3 regions of the Streptomyces sp. DG2A-72 genome follow, and region 1 is predicted to be linked to each of the others. Evidence: riboswitches for the same ligand, from Rfam matches in the RefSeq annotation. Region 1 holds a riboswitch; each other region holds the start of a gene.
The links. Region 1 has a riboswitch for thiamine pyrophosphate ahead of thiO (glycine oxidase ThiO). Riboswitches for the same ligand answer to the same signal wherever they lie in the genome.

Region 1 (4,617 bases):
CAGGGTCGTGTCGGCGGACGCGTGATGGCCGGCGTACTGGACGAAGCGGCCGAACTGCTCCGACCAGAAGTACGGGACCGGGTCGTACACCGCGGGGGCCTCGCCGATGATGTTCGCCGCGACCGTGCGCGGCCCCTGGAGGGCGTTGTCCCAGTGGTGGACCAGCAGGCGCTCGCCATACCTTCCCGAAGGGAAGGAGGCGCAGTCGCCGACCGCGTAGACGTCCGGGACGGAGGTCTGCAGCCGGTCGTCGGCCACGACCTCGCCGTGCCGGCCCAGCTTGATGCCCGAACCGGCGAGCCAGGCGGTGGCGGGCCGGGCACCGATGCCGACCACGACGGCGTCCGCGGGCAGCCGTGAGCCGTCGTCGAGGACGACCGCGCCGGGCTCGACGTGCTCCACGCGCGCGTGCGTCCGCAGCACCGCGCCGCTGTCGGCGTACCAGGCGGCCATCGGCGCGGCCACCTCGGCGGGCAGCGCTCCCGCGAGCGGTCGGTCGGCGGCCTCCACGACGGTCACCGCGCAGCCCGCCTCGCGCGCCGCCGTGGCGAACTCCGCGCCGATCCAGCCCGCACCGACGACCACGATGTCGTGCTGCCGGGCGAGCACCGGCCGCAGCCGCTCGGCGTCGTCCAGGGTGCGCAGCAGATGGACGCCGGGGACGCCCTCGGCGCCCGGCAGCCGGATCGGTTCCGCACCGGTGGCGAGGACCAGGACGTCGTACGGGACGGGCCCGGCTTCGGTGTCCAGCTCGTGCTCGGCGGGGCGCACACCCAGCACCTCGCGCCCCAGCTCCAGTTCGATGCCGAGCGCCTCGAAGTCCACGTCGAAGGCGGAGCCCTCGGCCTTGCCGAGCAGCACGGCCTTGGACAGCGGCGGCCGGTCGTACGGCTGGTGCGGCTCGGCGCCGATCAGCGTCACGGTGCCGGTGAAGCCCTGTTCCCGCAGGGCGACGGCCATCTGCACACCGGCCATGCCCGCACCGGCCACGACCACGCGCCGCGGCTGTGACGTGCCTCGTTGCTGCGTCTGCTCGCTCACCTGATCACCATAGACACTGACGATTCGTCAGTCAGCGGCCGGGTTCAGTGACCTGCTCCACAATCCTCGTCGACCTGCTCCACCACACTCGTCCCACTGCCCGGCTGCGACTCCCACTCCCAGGTCTCCTCCAGCCGCACCCGCCCGTCCGGCAGCTCCACGACCGTCGACACGCAGTGCCCCGAGGACGTCGTCCCGTCGCCCTTGAGCTGCACGTACCGGAAGTCGAGCCGGTCGCCCTCACGGGTACCCACCAGACGCCCGCGTACGACGTCCCCGCCCGCGTACTCGGCCCAGATCGTCCCGTCCTCCTCGTGGTACGTGAACCGCGTGCGCGTACCCACCTGACCTGGGGCTTGGTCGGCGACAGGCGCCAGGACAAGGCTGTCGAGCGAGCGGGGCATGACACAGGCTCCCTTACAAAGGCGCGGAAACAGGGGCTAGGGTGGCCAACGTAGAGCACTCGCGGGAGCCCGGACGCACCGGGCTGAGAGGGAGGCTGGCGGCCTCCGACCGTACGAACCTGATCCGGGTCATGCCGGCGAAGGGAGGGGCTGGACGCCCATGTCGCATACGTCCGACACAGCTACGTTCGACAAAGCTACGTCCGACACCGCAGACGTCCTTGTCATCGGGGGCGGAATCATCGGACTCGTGACGGCGTGGCGGGCCGCGCAGCGCGGGTTCGCCACGGCCGTCGTGGATCCCGAGCCGGGCGGCGGAGCCGCGCAGGTGGCGGCCGGGATGCTGGCCGCCGTCACGGAACTGCACTACGGCGAGCAGACCCTGCTCGGCCTGAACCTCGCCTCGGCCCGCCGCTACCCGGACTTCGCGGCCGAACTCACCGAGCTGACCGGCCACGACCTCGGCTACCGCCAGTGCGGCACGCTCACCGTCGCCCTGGACGCCGACGACCGCGCCCATCTGCGCGAACTGCACGCGCTGCAACGGGCGTCGGGGCTGGACTCCGAGTGGCTGTCCGGGCGGGAGTGCCGGCGTCTGGAGCCGATGCTCGCGCCCGGTGTGCGCGGCGGGCTGCGGGTCGACGGCGACCATCAGATCGACCCGCGGCGGCTCGCCGGTGCGCTGGTGGCCGCGTGCGAGCGGGCCGGAGTGGTCTTCCACCGGACCTGGGCCGAGCGGCTGTCGGTCGTACGGGAGCGCGCGGCCGGTGTCGTCACGCGCGACGGCAAGACCGTGGGCGCGGGGCAGGTCGTCCTCGCCGCGGGCAGCCTGAGCGGACAGCTCGCGGGCGTTCCGGAGGACGTACTGCCGCCCGTACGGCCCGTGAAGGGGCAGGTGGTGCGGCTGACCGTGCCGGAGCGGTTCGCGCCGTTCCTGAGCCGGACCGTGCGCGCCGTGGTCCGCGGCAGCCATGTCTACCTGGTGCCGCGCGAGAACGGCGAGCTGGTCATCGGCGCGACCAGCGAGGAGCTGGGCTGGGACACGACAGTGACGGCGGGCGGCGTCTACGAGCTGCTGCGCGACGCGCACGAGCTGGTCCCCGGCCTCACCGAGCTGCCGCTGACGGAGACCCGGGCCGGACTGCGCCCCGGCTCCCCCGACAACGCGCCACTGCTCGGTCCGACGGCCCTTCCCGGACTCCTGCTGGCCACCGGCCACTACCGCAACGGCGTGCTGCTCACACCGGTCACCGGCGACGCCATGGCCCACGCGCTGGCCACCGGTGAACTCCCGGACGAGGCCCGCCCCTTCACCCCGAAGCGCTTCGGCGCACTCACGGAGCTGCCCGCATGATCGTCTGGATCAACGGTGAGCGTCGGGAGGTCACCGACGGCACCGCCCTCGACACCCTCGTGAAGTCCCTCACCGCGGCGCCCTCCGGAGTGGCCGCCGCCCTGAACGAAACCGTCGTCCCGCGCGCGGAGTGGTCCGCCACGTCCCTCTCCGAGGGAGACCGCGTCGAAGTCCTCACGGCCGTCCAAGGAGGCTGACCATGGCTGACGACCCCTTTGTCATCGGCGGTACGGCCTTCTCGTCCCGTCTCATCATGGGTACGGGCGGTGCGCCCAGCCTGGAGGTGCTGGAGCGGGCGCTCGTCGCCTCCGGCACCGAGCTGACGACGGTCGCCATGCGGCGGGTGAACCCCGATGTGCACGGCTCGGTGCTGTCGGTGCTGGAGCGGCTCGGCATCCGGGTGCTGCCGAACACGGCGGGCTGTTTCACCGCCGGGGAAGCCGTTCTCACCGCCCGGCTGGCGCGGGAGGCGCTCGGCACCGACCTGGTCAAGCTGGAGGTCATCGCCGACGAGCGCACCCTGCTGCCGGACCCGATCGAGCTGCTGGAGGCAGCCGAGACGCTGGTGGACGACGGGTTCACGGTGCTGCCGTACACCAACGACGACCCGGTGCTGGCACGGAAGCTGGAGGACGTCGGCTGCGCCGCGATCATGCCGCTCGGCTCGCCCATCGGCTCCGGACTCGGCATCCGCAACCCGCACAACTTCCAGCTGATCGTGGAGCACGCGCGCGTGCCGGTGATTCTGGACGCGGGAGCCGGTACGGCGTCGGACGCGGCGCTGGCGATGGAGCTGGGGTGCGCCGGTGTGATGCTCGCCTCGGCGGTGACGCGGGCGCAGGAGCCGGCGCTGATGGCTGCCGCCATGAAGAGCGGGGTGGAGGCGGGGCGGCTGGCTCATCGGGCCGGGCGGATTCCGCGACGTCACTTCGCGGAGGCGTCCTCTCCGGCGGAGGGCATGGCACGGCTGGACCCCGAGCGCCCTGCCTTCTGATCACATACGTGCGACGTGCGTCACAGCTCGGCTGCAGTAGAGCCCCTATCACGACCGAAACGGCGGTTGTGTCAGCGGTGGCTCGTAGACTCACCTGCGTGGATACGACCCTTCAGGACCCGTTGGTCGGGCAGGTGCTCGACGGCCGCTATCGCGTGGACGCGCGGATCGCCGTCGGCGGGATGGCCACGGTCTACCGGGCCGTGGACACCCGGCTCGACCGTGTCCTCGCACTCAAGGTGATGCACCCCACGCTCGCGACCGACGGCTCCTTCGTGGAGCGGTTCATCCGCGAGGCGAAGTCCGTGGCGCGGCTGGCTCATCCGAACGTGGTGCAGGTCTTCGACCAGGGGACCGACGGGTCGTACGTCTATCTGGCCATGGAGTACATCGCGGGCTGCACGCTCCGTGACGTACTGCGCGAGCGCGGGGCGCTCCAGCCGCGCGCCGCGTTCGACATCCTGGAGCCGGTGCTCGCCGCGCTGGGTGCCGCGCACCGCGCCGGGTTCGTGCACCGGGACATGAAGCCGGAGAACGTGCTGATAGGAGACGACGGCCGGGTCAAGGTCGCCGACTTCGGGCTGGTGCGGGCCGTGGACACGGTCACCAACACCACCGGCGCGGTCCTCGGCACCGTCTCGTACCTCGCCCCCGAGCAGATCGAGCACGGCACCACCGACCCGCGCGTCGACGTGTACGCGTGCGGCGTGATGCTCTACGAGATGCTGACCGGCGACCGCCCGCACCAGGGCGACTCCCCCGCGATAGTGCTCTACAAGCACCTGCACGAGGACGTACCGCCCCCGTCGGCCGCCGTCCCGGGG
Region 2 (4,617 bases), 5.0 Mb from region 1:
TTGTTCCTGCCCTCGGCCTTCTCCTTGGCGTGCCGGTCCGTGCGGTGGGACGATTCGGTTGTAAGCCCTCGAAGAGGGTCACTCCGGAACCCTCGAAGGGGCCGCCCTGAAAGGGGGCACCATGTCAGGCTTCCGAGAAACGATCGTCGTCGACCGCAGTCCCGAAGAGGTCTACGCGTACCTCAGCGACCCGTCCCACCTGCCGGAATGGCAGGAGAGCGCAGTCGCGGCGGAGCAACTCGAGGAGGGCCCGCTGGGTCTCGGTTCCCATCTGAGGGTCACCCGGCACATCGGCCGCCGCGACATTCCGATGACCATGGAGGTCACCGAGTACGAGCCGCCGCGCATCTGGGGTCTGCAGGGTATCGACGGGCCCGTCAGGGGCCATGTCCACGGTGAGATAGACCCGCTCGACGAGGGGCGCCGCTCCCGCGTGACCTTGGAGGTCGACGTCGAAGGGCACGGCATCGGCAAGGTCCTCGTGCCCCTCGTGGTCCGCCCGCAGGTCCGCAAGGAGCTCCCCCGCAACGAGCAGCACCTCAAGGATCGGCTGGAAAACCCCACCCCATAGCCCGTCCGGGGGCACGTAAACGATCTGCGACACTTGAGAAACCATGCCCAAGCCCGGAGAACTCACTTTCGTCGCCCCCCGCGGAGCCCAGAAGCCGCCGCGGCATCTCGCCGATCTGTCGCCTGCCGAGCGCAGGGAGGCTGTTGCCGCGATCGGGGAGAAACCGTTTCGCGCCAAGCAGCTCTCGCAGCACTACTTCGCGCGGTACGCGCACGACCCGGCGCAGTGGACCGACATCCCGGCCGCGGCACGCGGCAAGCTGCAGGAGGCGCTGCTTCCGGAGCTGATGACGGTCGTACGGCATCTGTCGACGGACCAGGACACCACGCGCAAGACGCTGTGGCGGCTGTTCGACGGGACGCTGGTCGAGTCGGTGCTCATGCGGTATCCGGACCGGGTGACCATGTGCATCAGCTCGCAGGCGGGCTGTGGCATGAACTGCCCGTTCTGCGCCACCGGGCAGGCAGGCCTCGACCGGAATCTGTCCACCGCCGAGATCGTGCACCAGATCGTGGACGGGATGCGGGCGCTCAGGGACGGCGAATTCGGGGGGTCTGGGGGGTCGTCCCCCGGGAAAGGGAACAGCCCCGGGGGTCCGGCCCGGCTGTCCAACATCGTCTTCATGGGCATGGGCGAGCCGCTCGCCAACTACAAGCGTGTCGTCGGGGCGATCCGGGCGCTCACCGACCCCGAGCCGGACGGGCTCGGGCTGTCGCAGCGCGGTATCACCGTCTCGACCGTCGGGCTCGTCCCGGCCATCCACCGGTTCGCCGACGAGGGCTTCAAGTGCCGGCTCGCGATCTCGCTGCACGCGCCGGACGACGAGCTGCGCGACACCCTCGTACCGGTCAACACCCGGTGGAAGGTCCGCGAGGTGCTCGAGGCCGGATGGGAGTACGCGGCCCGGTCCGGGCGCCGGCTGTCCATCGAGTACGCGCTGATCCGGGACATCAACGACCAGGCCTGGCGCGGTGACCGGCTCGGACGGCTGCTCAAGGGCAAGCCGGTGCATGTGAATCTGATCCCGCTGAACCCGACGCCGGGCTCGAAGTGGACGGCCTCCCGTCCGGAGGACGAGAAGGCCTTCGTCGAAGCCATCGCCGCGCACGGTGTGCCGGTGACGGTCCGGGACACCCGTGGTCAGGAGATCGACGGGGCGTGTGGTCAGCTCGCGGCCACCGAGAGGTAGTCTGATCGACGTCAGTTCATCGACGTCGGTACAACTTCATATCCGATTCATTTTCCGACAGGGGAGCGCCACAGCGCTGAGAGTGCGGCAGCCATAGTTCCGGCCGGCCGCAGACCCTCTGAACCTCGCCCAGGTCATTCTGGGTAGGAAGTTCGGTCTTCACTCATGAGAACCACGAACAAGTACATAGCCGTGGCCGTCGGGCTGGGCCTCGTCACGCTGTCCGCGTGCGGATCGTCGTCCGACTCCGCCGGCGGTGACTCCAAGACCGTCACGCTCGTCAGCCACGACTCCTGGGCCGTCTCCAAGAGCGTCATCGCCGAGTTTGAGAAGAAGTCCGGGTTCAAGGTCAAGGTCCTGGAGGACGGCGACGCCGGGCAGGCCGTCGACAAGGCGATCCTGACCAAGGACAACCCGCAGGGCGACGTCTTCTTCGGCGTCGACAACACCCTGCTCTCGCGGGCTCTCGACAACGACCTCTTCCAGTCGTACGAGCCGAAGGGCTCCGACCTGATCCTCCCCGAGTACCGGGTCGACCAGGACAAGCACCGCGTCACGCCGATCGACACCGGCGACATCTGCGTCAACTACGACAAGGCGTACTTCAGCAAGCACAAGCTGACCCCGCCCACCTCCTTCGACGACCTGATCAAGCCCCAGTACAAGAACCTCCTCGTCACCGAGAACGCGTCCACCTCCTCACCGGGACTGGGCTTCGTCCTCGGCACCGCCGCCCAGTACGGCGACGACGGCTGGCAGGACTACTGGAAGAAGCTGAAGGCCAACGGCGTCAAGGTCGTCGACGGCTGGGAGCAGGCGTACAACGAGGAGTTCTCCGGTTCCGCCGGCGGCAAGAAGGCCAAGGCCGACCGGCCGCTCGTCGTCTCGTACGCCTCCTCGCCGCCCGCCGAGGTCATCTACGCCGACCCGAAGCCGGCCACCGCGCCGACCGCCGTCGCGACCGGTACGTGCTTCCGGCAGGTCGAGTACGCGGGGCTGCTGAGCAACGCGGGGAACACCGAGGGCGGCAAGGCGCTCCTCGACTTCATGCTCACCAAGACGTTCCAGGACGACATGCCGCTGAACATGTTCGTCTACCCGGTGCGTGAAGGCGCCCAGGTGCCCGAGGAGTTCACGAAGTACGGTCCGCAGGCCGAGGACCCCGAGACCATGGACCCGGCGAAGATCGCCGACAACCGTGACGACTGGGTCAAGTCATGGACTTCGCTCGTACTGAAGTAGCTGAAGCGGCTGACGTAGCTGAAGCAGCCCGCCGCAAGGGACGCACGGGCGGCACGGCGGTGCGGCTCGGGCTCATGGCCGTGCCCGTCGCGTTCTTCGCGGTCTTCTTCGCCTACCCCGTCGCCGCGATCCTCGCGCGCGGGCTCCATGTCGACGGAGCCTGGCAACTCGCCCGGATCTGGGACGTGGTGGCGCAGTCGGACATCCGTCATGTCCTGTGGTTCACGACCTGGCAGGCCCTCGCCTCCACCGCGCTCACCCTGCTCGTGGCGCTGCCCGGCGCCTACGTCTTCGCCCGTTTCGACTTCCCGGGCAAGCACGTCCTGCGGGCGATCGTCACCGTCCCCTTCGTGTTGCCGACGGTCGTCGTCGGTACGGCGTTCCTGGCACTCGTGGGCCGTGGCGGGCTGCTGGACGAGCTGTGGGGCGTACGGCTGGACACGACCGTATGGGCGATCCTGCTGGCGCATGTCTTCTTCAACTACGCGGTCGTCGTACGGACGGTCGGCGGGCTCTGGGGGCAGCTCGACCCGCGGCAGGAAGAGGCCGCGCGGATGCTCGGGGCGTCGCCGCTCAAGGCCTGGCGTCAGGTCACCCTCCCGGCCCTGGCGCCGGCCGTGGCCGCCGCCGCGCTGATGGTGTTCCTGTTCACCTTCACCTCCTTCGGTGTGGTGCAGATCCTCGGTGGACCGGGCTTCTCGACGCTGGAGGTCGAGATCTACCGGCAGACCTCGGAGATCTTCGATCTGTCCACAGCCGCGGTGCTGACGATCATCCAGTTCGTCGCGGTCGGTGCGATCCTCGCGCTGCACGCCTGGACCGTACGGCGGCGGGAGAGCGCCCTGCGGCTTGTGGACGCGTCGGTGACGGCCCGGCGACCGCGCGGGGCGGGCCAGTGGGGGCTGCTGGCGGGCGTCCTCGCCTCCGTCGTCGTACTCCTGCTGCTGCCGTTGGCCGTGCTGGTGCAACGGTCGTTCGACGCGCCGGACTTCGGGTACTACCGGGCGCTGATGTCGTCCGACGGGGGCGTCTTCCTGGTGGCGCCGATCGAGGCGATCGGCAATTCGCTGCAGTACGCCGTCGTCGCCACCGTCATCGCCGTGGTGATCGGCGGTCTTGCCGCCGCCGCGCTCACCCGGCGGGACGCGGGCCGGTTCGTGCGCGGGTTCGACGCGCTGCTGATGCTGCCGCTCGGGGTGTCGGCGGTGACGGTCGGTTTCGGGTTCCTGATCGCGCTGGACGAGCCGCCGCTCGATCTGCGGGCTTCCTGGATCCTGGTGCCGCTCGCGCAGGCGCTGGTCGGTGTTCCGTTCGTCGTACGGACCATGCTGCCGGTGCTGCGGGCGGTGGACGCGCGGCTCAGGGAGGCGGCGGCCGTGCTCGGGGCGTCGCCCTGGCGGGTGTGGCGTGAGGTCGATCTGCCGATGGTGCGGCGGGCGTTGCTGATCGCGGCCGGGTTCGCCTTCGCGGTGTCGCTCGGGGAGTTCGGGGCGACCGTGTTCATCGCGCGGCCCGACAACCCGACGCTGCCGGTCGCGGTGGCCAAGCTGCTCGGGCGGGCCGGGGAACTCAACTACGGCCAGGCGATGGCCCTTTCGACGATTCTGATGGTGGT
Region 3 (4,617 bases), 2.4 Mb from region 1:
GCTGAGCGGCTGAGCAGCAGCGGTGCCCGGCAGAAACGTCGCAGCATGGTCGTCGAGACACTCGCGACCTGGCGCGACGCCATCGGCGTACCCGTGTACTACGCGATGTACCAGGACGGCGAGATCGAAGTCATGTGTGTCTCCGATACCCCGGGCAATCCGGCGGTCGAGGAGTGGGCCGACTTCCGCGAGACCGGGCATGCGCACGCCATCGGGCAGTGCCTGCTGTCCCAACTTGACGAGGACGCCCGCCGCGACCATCTCGATCGCTATCCCGTGCAGTCCATCACCCCGTACACCGTGCGGGACGACCACGCGCTGCTACGGCGGCTGGAACGGACGCGGCGGACGCAGCCGGTGACGGAGCGACAGGAGTACGCGCTGGGGACCGTGTGCGCGGCGATTCCGATCACCGTGGGCACCACGGCCGCGACGATGGCCATCTCGCTGCCCTCCCATCAAGCCGATCGGCTGCTGCCCGCGGTGCGTCAGTTGCAGGGTGAGATCGAGCGGCTCCTGGGCTCGCTGGCGATCTCTATCAGCATCTGAAAACTCACTCCTTGTGATCTGTCGTGTACGTTCAGCAAGATGCCTTCAGTGCCGGGGGTCCATACCCGGCCGGACGATGGCAAATGACGGGACAGGCGATGCGCGAGTCCGTACAGGCAGAGGTCATGATGAGCTTTCTCGTGTCCGAGGAGCTCTCCTTCCGTATCCCGGTGGAGTTGCGCTACGAGACCGATGATCCCTATGCCGTGCGGCTGACGTTCCATCTGCCCGGTGACGCCCCCGTGACCTGGGCGTTCGGGCGGGAGCTGTTGATCGACGGGGTGGGCCGGCCGTGCGGAGAGGGGGACGTTCGTGTCTCGCCCGCCGAACACGACACGCTCGGCGACGTCCTGATCCGGCTTCAGGTCGGGGGCGACCAGGCCGTGTTCCGTTCCTCGGCGGCACCGCTCGTGGCCTTTCTCGACCGCACCGACAAGCTGGTGCCGCTGGGCCAGGAGGGCGCCCTCGCCGACTTCGACGCCCACCTCGACGAGGCGCTGGACCGCATCCTGGCGGAGGAGCAGAGCGCGGGGTGAAGGGTGCGGGGGGAGCGATTATGCACCGGTTCGCCGGGGTTGTACGGCCGTGCAGGAACGCTTTTGCGAGGCGGGTCGGGGCGAGCGATTGCGGGCTCAGTAGTCGCCGGTGGTGACCGGCTCCCGGTGGCCGCTCCCCTCACCGCTTGCGGCGCCGCCCCCTCCCGCCTCGTGTCGGAGCCGCGACAGTCGCCCCGGACGGAGCGGCCTGCTCTCCTCCCTGGCGGTCGGCCGAGACCATCAGCGCCGCGAGTGCGGTGGTGACCGGCACCGACGCGACCAGGCCGATCGAGCCCACCAGCGTGCGCACGATCTCCTCCGCGACCAACTCGCTGTTGGCGACGGTGCCGACGCTGCTCTGCGCGATCGAGAAGAGCAGCAGCAGCGGCAGCGCGGCGCCCGCATAGGCGAGGACGAGCGTGTTGACGACCGATGCGATGTGGTCGCGGCCGATGCGGATGCCCGCGCGGTACAGCCCGCGCCAGCCCATCGTCGGGTTGGCCTCGTGCAGCTCCCAGACCGCAGACGTCTGCGTGACCGTCACGTCGTCGAGCACACCGAGCGAGCCGATGATGATGCCGGCGAGCAGCAGACCACTCATGTCGATCGACGGATAGAGGCCGTGGATCAGACCGGTGTTGTCATCCGTGTTGCCGGTGAGCGCGGCCCAGTCGATGAACAGTGAGCCCAGGATGCCGATCAGCAACAGCGAGATGAGTGTGCCGAGCACCGCCACCGAGGTTCTCGCGGACAGGCCGTGGCACAGGTACAGGGCGACCAGCATGATGGCGCTCGCCCCGATCACCGCCACGACCAGCGGGTTCGAGCCCTGCAGGATGGCGGGCAGGATGAAGAAGTTCAGCACCAGGAAGCTGATGGCCAGCGCGACCAGTGCCATGACACCCCGCAACCGTCCGACGACCACGACGGCGAGGGCGAAGATCCCGGCGAGCAGCATCATCGGAAGACGACGGTTCACATCGGTGACCGAGTACTGCAAGTCCTTGGGCGCGGAGGGCTCGTAGGCGACGACGACCTTCTGGCCCTCATGCAGCTGCCGCGACTGGTCCGGCTGCACGATCTCGGTGAACGTACGGCCCTCGTCCTTGCCCGTGTCGACCCGGATCGTCGCCTTCTTGCAGGTGCCGTTCGCCTGCTGTTGCGCCGAGGAACCCTCCGCGGTGGAGGTGTCACCGGTGGGGGTCTCACCCGAGGCGTTGACGTCCTTGCAACTGACCTCGACCACCTTGGTGACCGTGGCTTGTTGGGTCTGCCGGTCGAAGCCGACCCCGGTGCGCTCGTGCGGCGGCGCTCCGCCGGGCCACAGCACTGCGAGCCCTACGATCACGGCCGCGGCGAACGGGATGAGAATCGCCGCGATGATCTTGCGCAGGTGCTGCGAGACGGGCGCCGCCGGACCGTGACTGTGTGAGTGGCCATGCCCGCCACCGCCACCGCCGCCGCCCCCGGGCCCGTGTCCGCTCCCGCCGCCGTGATCGTGGCCGCCACCGGCACCCGAACTCTGGTCGGGTCCGGCGTCGGAGGCGGGCCCGTGCTCATGCCAGTCGCCGGATCTGGTTCCGGCTCCAGTCTCGCGACCGCCGCCGGAAACAGGCCCGTTTCCACGGCTGTTGCCGTTCGCGGGGCCGCTTCCGGAGCCGGGGCCGCGGGGCGGCTCGGGCGGTGGGTACGGGGACTGTTGTGTCGTGGTCACCGCCCGATCATCGCAAGAACGACCGGGGCCCACTGTTCAGCGCGCCCGAATTGACGCTAGCGTGTAGGCACCTTTGTACACGCGGGAGCTCGGAGCACCGGGCTGAGAGGGCGCTGACCTCCGTCTTCGCAATGTTTCACGTGGAACGTCATCGGAATCGAGTGATGTTCCCCATGAAAAGCCGGCAGACGGAAACCGCTGCGTCGACCGCTGAACCTGTTACCGGGTAATGCCGGCGTAGGGAGTAGGTCTCATGACCATCAAGGACACACGCACGCCCGCCTCCACGCAGAACGCGACGGACGTTCCGTCGCCGACTCCAACCAGCGGGGAGGCCGCCAAGTCCATCGGCTGGCACAAGGCGTACATCGAGGGCTCACGCTCTGATCTGCGCGTGCCGGTCCGCCAGGTGCATCTCACCAACGGGCAGTCGGTCACGCTGTACGACACTTCCGGCCCGTACACCGATCCGCTCGTCGACACCGACGTCCGCCGGGGGCTGGTCCCGCTGCGAGAGAACTGGATCATCGCCCGCGGCGACACCGAGGAGTACGCGGGCCGTCCCGTCCGTCCCGAGGACGACGGCGTCAAGCACACCTCGCCGCGCGGCGGCCTGCGCAATCTCGACGCGGTCTTCCCCGGACGGCCACGTCAGCCGCGCCGCAGCCGCGACGACAAGGCCGTCACCCAGCTCGCCTACGCGCGCCGGGGCGAGATCACGCCCGAGATGGAGTTCGTGGCCGTCCGGGAGGATGTTTCGCCCGAGGTGGTCCGTGAGGAGATCGCGGCGGGCCGGGCCGTGCTGCCCGCGAACGTCAACCACCCGGAGATCGAGCCGATGATCATCGGCAAGCGATTCCTGGTGAAGGTCAACGCCAACATCGGCAACTCCGCGGTGACGTCCTCCATCGAGGAGGAGGTCGAGAAGATGACCTGGGCGACCCGATGGGGCGCCGACACGGTCATGGACCTGTCCACCGGCCGCAATATCCACACGACCCGTGAGTGGGTGCTGCGCAACTCCCCCGTCCCCATCGGCACGGTCCCCCTCTACCAGGCCCTGGAGAAGGTCGACGGCCGTGCCGAGGAGCTGACCTGGGAGATCTACAAGGACACGGTCATCGAACAGGCCGAACAGGGCGTGGACTACATGACCGTCCACGCGGGCGTCCGCCTGCCTTTCGTACCGCTCACCGCCAACCGCAAGACCGGCATCGTCTCGCGCGGTGGCTCGATCATGGCGGCGTGGTGCCTGGCGCACCACAAGGAATCGTTCCTCTATGAGAACTTCGAGGAACTCTGCGAGATCCTCGCCGCGTTCGACGTCACGTACTCGCTCGGCGACGGACTGCGGCCCGGCTCGATCGCGGACGCCAACGACGAGGCGCAGTTCGCGGAACTCCGAACTCTCGGGGAACTCAACCAGATCGCGAAGCGTTTCAACGTACAGACCATGATCGAGGGCCCGGGACATGTCCCGATGCACAAGATCAAGGAGAACATCGACCTTCAGCAGGAGATCTGTGATGAAGCTCCGTTCTATACGCTCGGCCCGCTGACGACGGACGTCGCGCCGGCGTACGACCACATCACTTCCGGCATTGGTGCCGCGATGATCGCCTGGTGGGGCACGGCCATGCTCTGCTATGTCACGCCCAAGGAGCACTTGGGCCTGCCCAATCGTGACGACGTCAAGACCGGCGTCATCACCTACAAGATCGCCGCCCACGCAGCCGACCTCGCCAAGGGGCACCCCGGTGCACAGGAGTGGGACGACGCGCTGTCCGACGCACGCTTCGAGTTCCGGTGGGAGGACCA

Region 2: another riboswitch for thiamine pyrophosphate. It lies ahead of QQY66_RS36460 (thiamine ABC transporter substrate binding subunit); the one in region 1 lies ahead of thiO (glycine oxidase ThiO).
Region 3: another riboswitch for thiamine pyrophosphate. It lies ahead of thiC (phosphomethylpyrimidine synthase ThiC); the one in region 1 lies ahead of thiO (glycine oxidase ThiO).

The regions. Positions count from the first base shown of each region.
Region 1 covers NZ_JASTLC010000001.1:2,606,600-2,611,216, forward strand. Annotated here, with positions in the region: gene QQY66_RS12475 (NAD(P)/FAD-dependent oxidoreductase) at 1-1,041, opposite strand, end outside; gene QQY66_RS12480 (hypothetical protein) at 1,086-1,445, opposite strand; TPP riboswitch at 1,497-1,608, shown strand; gene thiO (glycine oxidase ThiO) at 1,606-2,799, shown strand; gene thiS (sulfur carrier protein ThiS) at 2,796-2,996, shown strand; gene QQY66_RS12495 (thiazole synthase) at 2,999-3,793, shown strand; gene pknB (Stk1 family PASTA domain-containing Ser/Thr kinase) at 3,892-4,617, shown strand, end outside.
Region 2 covers NZ_JASTLC010000001.1:7,630,985-7,635,601, forward strand. Annotated here, with positions in the region: gene QQY66_RS36450 (SRPBCC family protein) at 122-571, shown strand; gene rlmN (23S rRNA (adenine(2503)-C(2))-methyltransferase RlmN) at 615-1,760, shown strand; TPP riboswitch at 1,810-1,928, shown strand; gene QQY66_RS36460 (thiamine ABC transporter substrate binding subunit) at 1,926-3,002, shown strand; gene QQY66_RS36465 (iron ABC transporter permease) at 3,077-4,617, shown strand, end outside.
Region 3 covers NZ_JASTLC010000001.1:5,038,389-5,043,005, reverse strand. Annotated here, with positions in the region: gene QQY66_RS24005 (IclR family transcriptional regulator) at 1-549, shown strand, start outside; gene QQY66_RS24000 (SsgA family sporulation/cell division regulator) at 648-1,085, shown strand; gene QQY66_RS23995 (YibE/F family protein) at 1,225-2,799, opposite strand; TPP riboswitch at 2,871-3,060, shown strand; gene thiC (phosphomethylpyrimidine synthase ThiC) at 3,053-4,617, shown strand, end outside.